DNA from 4 places in the Actinoplanes sp. NPDC026619 genome. Region 3 is predicted to be linked to each of the others. Evidence: riboswitches for the same ligand, from Rfam matches in the RefSeq annotation. Region 3 holds a riboswitch; each other region holds the start of a gene.
The links. A riboswitch is a leader RNA that binds a small molecule or an ion and turns the genes downstream of it on or off. The one in region 3 is predicted to bind cyclic di-AMP.
Positions count from the first base shown of each region.

Region 1: it holds a riboswitch for cyclic di-AMP, as region 3 does, so the genes downstream of both, AB0E90_RS15900 (hypothetical protein) here and AB0E90_RS20025 (transglycosylase family protein) in region 3, are expected to answer to the same signal.
Region 2: it holds a riboswitch for cyclic di-AMP, as region 3 does, so the genes downstream of both, AB0E90_RS04710 (NlpC/P60 family protein) here and AB0E90_RS20025 (transglycosylase family protein) in region 3, are expected to answer to the same signal.
Region 4: it holds a riboswitch for cyclic di-AMP, as region 3 does, so the genes downstream of both, AB0E90_RS51110 (C40 family peptidase) here and AB0E90_RS20025 (transglycosylase family protein) in region 3, are expected to answer to the same signal.

Region 1 is NZ_JBEZYA010000006.1:199,319-201,510, reverse strand. It holds gene AB0E90_RS15900 (hypothetical protein) at 1-946, opposite strand, end outside; cyclic di-AMP (ydaO/yuaA leader) riboswitch at 950-1,086, opposite strand; cyclic di-AMP (ydaO/yuaA leader) riboswitch at 1,295-1,431, shown strand; gene AB0E90_RS15895 (hypothetical protein) at 1,436-2,192, shown strand, end outside.
Region 2 is NZ_JBEZYA010000001.1:997,887-1,000,078, reverse strand. It holds gene leuS (leucine--tRNA ligase) at 1-306, shown strand, start outside; gene AB0E90_RS04710 (NlpC/P60 family protein) at 364-1,089, opposite strand; cyclic di-AMP (ydaO/yuaA leader) riboswitch at 1,192-1,377, opposite strand; gene AB0E90_RS04705 (MurT ligase domain-containing protein) at 1,741-2,192, shown strand, end outside.
Region 3 is NZ_JBEZYA010000008.1:237,010-239,201, reverse strand. It holds gene AB0E90_RS20030 (isochorismatase family cysteine hydrolase) at 1-494, opposite strand, end outside; gene AB0E90_RS20025 (transglycosylase family protein) at 622-1,308, opposite strand; cyclic di-AMP (ydaO/yuaA leader) riboswitch at 1,315-1,466, opposite strand; gene AB0E90_RS20020 (saccharopine dehydrogenase NADP-binding domain-containing protein) at 1,690-2,192, shown strand, end outside.
Region 4 is NZ_JBEZYA010000062.1:1,781-3,972, forward strand. It holds gene AB0E90_RS51105 (hypothetical protein) at 1-414, shown strand, start outside; gene AB0E90_RS51110 (C40 family peptidase) at 437-1,003, opposite strand; cyclic di-AMP (ydaO/yuaA leader) riboswitch at 1,009-1,161, opposite strand; gene AB0E90_RS51115 (XdhC/CoxI family protein) at 1,291-2,192, opposite strand, start outside.

The sequences.
Region 1 (2,192 bases), on a different contig from region 3:
ACCAGATGACGTAGTAGATGCCCAGCCGGTCGGCATTACGCACGAGGAACGCCATCAGGTCGTTGCCGTACTTCTTCATGGTGGCGTTGTGTGACTCCGAGAAGCCGCTCTTCTGCAACGACCAGTCGCAGGCCCGGCCCTTTGGATGCTCGAACGGCCCGCCGTCGCGGTGACAACCGACAAAGTTGTTGAAGCCGGCTTTCTTCACCTCTTGGTAGAGGTGCAGCGTGCGGGCGGTGATGCAACCGCTGGTCGTCGGATCGTTCACTGTGCATTTCTCGGGCGAGAAACCGCCGTCGGAATTGCGGGGCGCCGGGGCCGCGACCTTCGACGTGGCGTCCACGAATCCGGCGGTGAGGCCCGCGCCGCCGATGAGCGACAGAGCCTTGTCGGCGGTCTGCTTCTGCTTCGCCATCGCGGTCAGGTTGGTCTGCTCCGCCTTGACCTCGGCGTCGAGTGCCGCCTTGGTCGTGTTGACCTCGTCGATCGCCTCGTTGAGCTCGTGCAGCTTCTTGTCGTGCAGCGTGTTGATCTCCTCGAGGGAGACCGCCTTGGCCAGGAAGTCATCCGAGCCGTTGCTGCCGAGCAGAAAGCTGACGGTGCCGAGGTGGCCGGTGCGGTACTGCTGGGCCGCGATCGCGTTGACCTCGGGAATGAGGACATTGCGCTTGGCCTCGGCGAGCGTGACCTTGACGGTCAGCTGCTTCTGGGCGGTGGTCGACTTGGCGACCGCGGCCTTGGCCTGCACGTATTTGCGGTTCGACGACTCGAGAACGTCATCGAGGGTCTGGTCGGCGTTGTCGTCGCCCTTTTCGTCGGGCTGGGCCGAGGACGTCGACGGAGTGTCGGGGTCGGCGCTCGCGGGCGATGCGGGCGCCGCCAAGAAGGCGACCGCAACGAGCGGTGCCAGGGCTAGGGTCAGCCACCGGCGCGGGCGTACGGACATGCACGTTCCTTCCAGTTGACCGCCGACCGAGTTAGCTGACGGGTTCGGGATGGAAGCGATCCCTACCGCGGTTAGGCGGATTCACCCCACTGACCTGGTTCCCCGGCACGCCCTCGCGGGCGATTAGGCGGTGGTCTGCCGGCACCTCGGGGGCGGCGCCTTCGGCGGCAGAACCGGCCCTACTTTACCCGAGGCCGTGCTATAGGGCAGGGCTCGGGAAATGTGAATGCGGTGACGTTCCGGCGACTCTCCGTGCTTTTGTCACGCAAGGTCATCATCGAATTGCGCACAGTACGAGAACTGTCGATCAATCAATATCATGAGTATCGTCGGTCCCGATCTCCAGCCGGGGGATCGCCGCTTAATCGCCCGCGAGGGCGAGCCGGGGAACCACGTTCCTTGGGGTGAATCCGCCTAACCGCGGTAGGGATCACTTCCATCCCGAACCCGTCAGCTAACTCGGTCGGCGGCCGACGGAAGGAAACCTTTGTGCGGCAGAAAACTGTCCGCCGCCGTTCTGCGGCATTCCTGGCCCTTTTGATGGCAGTCGCCGGGCTGGCCTTCGCGGTGGCAACACCGGCGAGCGCGGCGCCGGGTGACACCGGCGACGACGGCGAGGGTGGCTCGAAGACGCTGATCCAACAGCTCGAGGCGGCGTCCAAGGGCTACGTGGATGCCCAGGAGGCGCTGGCCAAGTCCAAGACGCGGCAGACCCAGCTGACCGCCAAGGTCAAGGAACTCGACACCCAGCTCGGCCCGAAGCAGGCGGCGATCGACGAAATCGCCGCGCAGGCTTACCGGACCGGCCGGCTCGGGCCGATGAGCGCCCTGCTCACGGCCGACTCGGCGAGCGGCTTCCTGGACCGGGCGGTGACCCTCGAGACGGTCGCGGTCAAGCAGCAAGCGGTGATCAAGGACCTTAAGCAGACCCGCGACCAGCAGGAACAGGCGAAGCTCGGGATCGACGCCACCATCCGCGACCAGGCCAAGCAGGTCAGCGTGATGGCCAAGCGCAAGGCGCAGGCGGAGGGCGCGCTGAAGGCGGCCAACGCCGGCCAGGACGATCCGCAGTCGACCGACGGCGGCAGCAGCGACACGTCCGGCACGTTCTCGGGCGGCAGCGGCACGGTGGACGACCCGACCAGCGGGGGCCGCATCACCCAGCGGATGCTGTTCGCCTACAACCAGGCGCGGGCGGCCGGCTTCACCCACTACACGCACTGCTTCCGCGAGCAGAACAGCGGCG
Region 2 (2,192 bases), on a different contig from region 3:
CTGGTGCTGATGACCGCGCCGTTCGCGCCGCACCTGGCCGAGGAGCTGTGGCGCAAGCTGGGCCACGACGACACCCTGACCTACGCGGGCTTCCCGGTCGCCGACCCGGCGCAGCTGAAGGCCGAGTCGATCACCTACCCGGTGCAGGTCAACGGGAAGGTGCGCGGCCGGGTTTCCGTCGACCCATCCGCTGATGAAGCGGCTGTCCGGGAGGCGGCCCTGGCTGCGGTCGCCGAGGCGGTCGACGGCCGTACACCCAAGAAGGTCATCGTCGTCGCCGGCCGCATGGTGAGCGTGGTTCTGTAAGAGACGCCGAAAGGGCGCCGCGCATCATTGCGCGGCGCCCTTTTCGTTTCGGTCTACCTAGGCGGCGAGCCGGCGTACGACATAGTTGCTGCCGTAGATCTTGTGCTTGCCGACCCGGGCACCGGTGTGCGGGGAGTCGTACATGTAGCCGCCACCCGCGTAGATGCCGGCGTGGTAACCGTATGAGCCGGACCGGAAGACGATCAGGTCGCCCACCTTGACCTGGCTCTTGGCGACCGCAGTGCCGTACTTCTGCTGCGAGTTCGCCTTGTGCGGCAGCGACTTGCCGACCGCCTTCTTGTAGACGTACTTGGTGAAGCCGGAGCAGTCGAAACGGCTCGGCCCCTCAGCGGCGAACTTGTACAGCGCGCCGGTGTGCTTCTTGGCCTCGGCGAGGATCTTCGCGCCGCCGGCAGTCTTCTTCACGGTGAAGCGGTACGACGACGTGTACTTGACGTTGTAGCCGCCGTTGCCGAGGAAGACCGCGCGGTAGGTGACGCTGGCCAGCGGCTTGGCGTAGAGGTTGACGACGCCCTTGCTGTTGACCTTCGCCGCCGTCCAGGCGGTCCACTTGCCACCCCGGTTGCCCTCGAGCCGGACCCAGCCGGTCGTAACCGGCTTGCCCGTCGCGGGGTTGTAGAAGTAGGCGGTGACCCTTGTCCTCGTGCCGTACGCAACCGTGAGGCTGCTGTGCGAGGTCTTGACTGCGGGGGTGACCTTGGCGGTGGCCTGGACTGCCGTCACGACGGACGTCGTGGCGGCGCTTGCCGCGGTCGGTGCCATGAGCTGACCTGCGCAGAGGCAGAGGCCCAGGGACAGAGCGGCAGTACCGGTGCCGACGGACAGCCGTCGACGCCGGCTCGAGTTGTGCTCGTGCACGGTAAGGGTTTCCCTCCGGCACGCCTGCGAGGTTAGCTGTCGGGTTCGGGCGGGAAGGTGTGCCCGGTCGCTTTCGCGGCTTCACCCCAAGGTCGCCTCGTGTCCCACCACCGGAGCGGGTGGTGGCGAGGCGGACCAGATATGGGTCCCCCGTCCCTGCCCCCGTATGCCTGGTTGTGGTTACACAAGTGCTTGGTCGCGGGATCGGCCCGGGGCAGGGCTCGGCGTGAACCAGATTCGCCGCGAGCCGGTTCGGTGTGAACCGGCGACACCCTTGCTACCTGAAAAATCGAGTGATCGTTGCGCACGATTTCGTCACTCTCCGTGTTTGGCACGCGGACCGGTGTCCATTTTGTTATCTCCGCGAGACAAATGCCATGACGATCGGTAATTTCACAGCTACTGATCGTCCAAGGTTACGGGTGAAACAGAACACACAAAAAATGCCGGTAACCTGCCGTTTCCCGGTCAGAAACGGTTAAGCGGCCGGCGGAGCGCCAACAACTCGACGTAACCGCCGGGTCCGGTACCCTCGCTGGCGTGACGGACGGGAAGATGCCCCTGCGGGCCAAGGTCGCAACCTCGGTGTCGAAGACCGCGGCTGCGCTGTCGCGGGCCGCGGGCCGCGGCGACGGCTCGGTCATCGGCGGCTGGATCGGCCTCAAGATCGATCCTGAGCTGCTGAACCACCTGGCCGGCGGCCGGGCGATCGCGCTGGTCTCAGGCACCAACGGAAAGACCACCACGACCCGGCTGACCGCGGCCGCGCTCGAGGTGATGGGCCGGGTCGCCACCAATTCGTTCGGCGCCAACATGCCCACCGGGCACACGTCCGCGCTCGCCAAGGCCGGCAGCACGCCGTTCGCCGTCCTCGAGGTCGACGAGCACTACCTGGCCCGGGTGATCGACGCCACCGAGCCCCGCGTCGTCGCTCTGCTCAACCTCTCCCGCGACCAGCTCGACCGGGCCAAAGAGGTCGCGATGATGGCCCAGCTGTGGCGCGACGC
Region 3 (2,192 bases):
ATGCTCGCTCGTGGACAGTTGGGCAGGTTGCATCCGGCGAAGACGACCGTGTCGACGCCGTGGCCGGTCAGCAGTTCGTCGAGGCGGGTGCGATAAAAGGCGCCCCAGCGCGGCTTGTACAGCGCGTATTCGGCGGGGCCGAGCAGCTGCGGCTCGCCGCGCAGCAGAGCGTCGTCGTCGAGTTCGTCGATGGGAGCCAGGCCTTCGGCGAGGAGCCGGCCGGGGGAGCCCGGCCGGACGAATTGGCCGCCATCCTGCACGAGCGTGCGGCGGACGCGATCGACGTCCAGCCCGTCGGCCGGGTAGAGCCGGACGATGTGGACGATCGGCCGGCCGGCCGATCGGAACGCCGCGGTGAGTTTCCCGAGGTTGGGCAGCACCTCGGTGGTGCCGGCCAGCCCGAAGGCTCCGTCGGAGAGAAAGTCGCGCTGCATGTCGATGGTGATCAGCGCCGCGCTGTCCCAGTGCGGTTCGAGGTGGGGGTCGAGGGCCATGGCGACACCTTTGCACAGAGCCGCCGCACGTGATGTCGGCGCAATGAAGCCGAGAACGACGGGTGCGGCCAGAAGGGGTGCGGCCCGGTCGCCGCGGGGGAACGACGGCCGGACCGCGAGTGATGCACTAGAGCGCGATGCGCTGACCGGGGAAGATCAGGTTGGGGTTGGTGATGGTGCCGCGGTTCAGCTGGTAGAGGGTGCGCCAGCCGCCGTTCACGTGGTTCTTGGTGGCAATGGCCGCGAGCGTGTCGCCGGAGCGGACGACGTAGTTCTTACCGGTGGCCTTAACGGTCGTCGACCGGGTGACCTTCGGCGTGGTGCTGGTCGAAGACTTCTTGGCCGCCTTGTGGGCGGTCGACTTCGAGGAAGACTTCGACTTCGTGGCCGACTTCGACGCCGACTTGGAGCCGCTGGTGTTCGTGCTGGAGTAGTGCTTCGACGAGCCGGCCTTCTTGCCGCACACCGGCCACGCGCCGATGCCCTGGCCGGAGAGCACCTTCTCGGCGATCCGGATCTGCTCCGACTTGCTCGCCTTGTTGGCCGTCCCGGCATACTTCGCGCCGCCGTAGGACCGCCACGTGCTCCGGCTGAACTGCAAGCCACCGTAGAAGCCGTTGCCGGTGTTGATGCTCCAGTTGCCGCCCGATTCGCACTGCGCGACCGCGTCCCAGTTCACGCTGGACGCCTGCGCCGGCGAGGCCGGTCCCAGGAGAGCGGCCGTTCCCGCGACGCCGGCGGCGGTGAGGCCGAGGGCCAGGCGGGCATGCTTGCGAGCCCGCGAAATGCGGGCATGCTTGTGGATCTGTGCCATGACAGAAAAACCTCCACGCCTACGAGGTCAGCTGTCGGGTTCGGGCTGAGGTGCCCGGCCGCACGTAGCGGCTTCACCCCGAGGCGCGCGAATTGCGCGCCGAGGAACTTGGGTCCCCCGCTCCCTGCCACGAGTTTGAGATCCGGTGAGCGGCGGCAGGGACTCGGCGATCCGCCCACGGTGCCCGCGATGCGGACCGGCCGACGGTAACCACGGCCCCCGAGCATCGACCAAGTCTCAAGCGTGAATAGTGACGCTCTTCTCACTATTGCCCGGTTCGATCTTGCTTTATGACGAGAATGACCGATTGGCGAGGATCCTGAATTACTGATCGGTAACTTGTCGCGCCGTAGGAGGCGACCTGATGGAGAATCGGCAACCATGAGCGAGCTCGACCGCGATCACGACATCGTCGTCTACGGCGCATCCGGCTTCGTCGGGGTGCTGGTGGCGAAATACCTGGCTGAGCACGCGCCGGCCGCCACCCGGGTCGCCCTGGCGGGCCGTTCCGAGACCAAACTCACCGAGGTCAAGCAGCGCCTCGGGGTCGATTGGCCGATCGTGGTGGCCGACGCTTCTGACACTCCGGCCCTGGAGAAGCTCGCCGCCGGCACCCGGGTGGTCATCACGACGGTCGGGCCCTACGCGAAGTACGGCCGAGCCATCGTGCGCGCGTGCGCGGCGGCCGGCACCGACTACGTCGACCTGACCGGCGAGGTGCTCTTCGCCCGGCAGAGCATCGACGACAACCATGAGCTGGCTCGTTCGACCGGCGCGCGGATCGTGCATTCGTGCGGGTTCGACTCGATTCCGTCGGACATCGGGGTGCATGTCCTCGACCAGGCGGTCAAGGCCGACAACGCCGGCGAGCTCACCGACACCAC
Region 4 (2,192 bases), on a different contig from region 3:
CGGCACATCTCGCGGCAGACCGAGCATCAGGCGGCCACCACCAAACAGGCGACCCTGCAGGGACTCCTGGCGTTCCAGAACGGGATGGCCGAGGCGATCTTCCACGATCCGGAGCTCGCCGCCTGGCACCTCGGGGCGAAAGGGATCGTCGTCTCGTCGGATCTCGAGGCCCGGAAGATCGCCTTCATCTTTCTCCGGCTGAACGCGCACGAGGGTTTCTTCCTCAGCCACCGACGCGGCGAACTGGACGAGCAGTTCTGGATCGGCTGGAAACAGACCATCGCGGCGGATTTCACGGTCGAGGAGTACCGCCGGACCTGGACCGTTGCGCGGAACTACTACGCGCCGGCGTTCGCGCGCTTCATCGAGGAATTGGTCCGGCCGGACCTGAAGGCGGCGCCCGCCGAGGCGTGAACGGCCCCGGCGGGCGTGGCACTCAGCCGGCTATCCGGCCGAAGTGGACTTCCCGCCAGGACCAGATGCGGGCCAGGCGGACGTGGTCGCCGGTCTTTGGTGCGTGCCAGACCTGGCCGGCGCCGGCGTAGACCCCCACGTGGTAGGCGTGCCCGCCCTGGACCCAGAACACCAGGTCGCCGGGGCGGGCCGCGGCCCGGCTGATCGGTTGGGCGGCGTGGAACTGGGCGTTTGCGGTGCGGGGAAGGGTCACCCGCACGCTGCGGTAGGCGTAGGTGGTCAGGCCGGAACAGTCGAACGCCCGCGGCCCCACGGCGCCGTGCCGATAGGGCCTGCCTTGCTGGGCTCGAGCCGCGGCCACCACTCGCTCGCCACGCAGGACCACGGGGTCGACGACAGCCGCGTGGGTGGCGGCAGCCGCGTGGTTGGCGGGGGCCGCGTGGGTGGCGGGGGCCGCGTGGGCTGGCGGGGCCGTCAGCAGCAGCGCCGCGGAGGACAGGAAAGCGGCGGCCAGGAAAACGGACAGGAAGCGGGAAAGCGATCGGCGGAGCGGATTGCCGGGCAGGGTGGGACGGACGGCAGAGAACACGAGGTTCCTTGTCCTTCAATCGCCTGCGAGGTTAGCTGTCGGATTAGGCCTGAAGGCGGCCCGTCGCGTAAGCGACTTCACCCCGAGCCGGCATCGCCGGCGACCTGGGTCCCCCGTTCCCGCCCACTGAAGCTTCCGATCGGAGACAGGTCATGCACCGCGCCCGGTGGGCGGGACTCGGCGTCCGGAGGCGGTGTGGCGGCCTCCCGTCGTCGGGTGGCGGCACCGGACACGATCGGCGGGGGGTCGGCCGATGGGCATGACAAGTGGGGTTTGTTACCCGATCGCTACCCGTGAATTGGGGCATCGAGCCCGGTCAGGGGCAGACCGGACCCGCCCCAGGCCCTCGCTATGATCTCCGCCGCAATCGCTACCGCGGTCTCCTCCGGGGTTCTGGCGCCCAGGTCCAGGCCGATCGGAGCGGACAGGCGGGACAACTGGAGCTCGGACACCCCGGCCTCGCGCAGGCGGCGCATCCGGTCGGTGTGGGTGCGCCGGCTGCCCATCACGCCGATGTAGCGCGCGGGCGTGCGCAACGCGACCTCCAGGAGCGGGATGTCGAACTTCGGGTCATGGGTGAGGACGCAGAGGACGGTCCTCTCGTCGACCGTGGTGGATTCCAGATATTGGTGCGGCCACCGGACAATCAGGTCGTCGGCCGACGGAAAGCGCTTGCGGGTGGCGAAGACGGGACGGGCGTCGCAGACCGTGACGTGGTAGCCGAGGAAGCCGCCGATCCGGGCCACCGCGCCGGCGAAGTCGATGGCGCCGAAGACGATCATGCGGGGCGGTGCGAGGAAGGTCTGCACGAAGACCTCGGTCTCCTCCTGGCGCTGCTCACCGTGGTGGCCGAGGCGGACGGTGCCGGTCGTGCCGGCGGCGAGCATGCCGGCCGCCTGCTGTTCGGCCGCGTGGTCCAGACCCTGGTCGCCGAGCGTGCCGGCGGTGCGGTCGGGCCAGATCACCAGCTGGTTGCCGGCGATCGACGCGGTCGCCACCGGCCGGCCGTCACGGATGGCGGCCAGCACGTCGTCCAGGTCGATCAGGGCCACTTCCGGCTGGATCAGCAGTTCGATGGTGCCGCCGCAGGTGAGGCCGACCTCGAACGCGTCGCCGTCGCTCACCCCGTACGTCAGCTGCTGGGCCTTCTTGCTCTTGATGGTCTCTTCGGCGGCGGCGTAGACGGCGC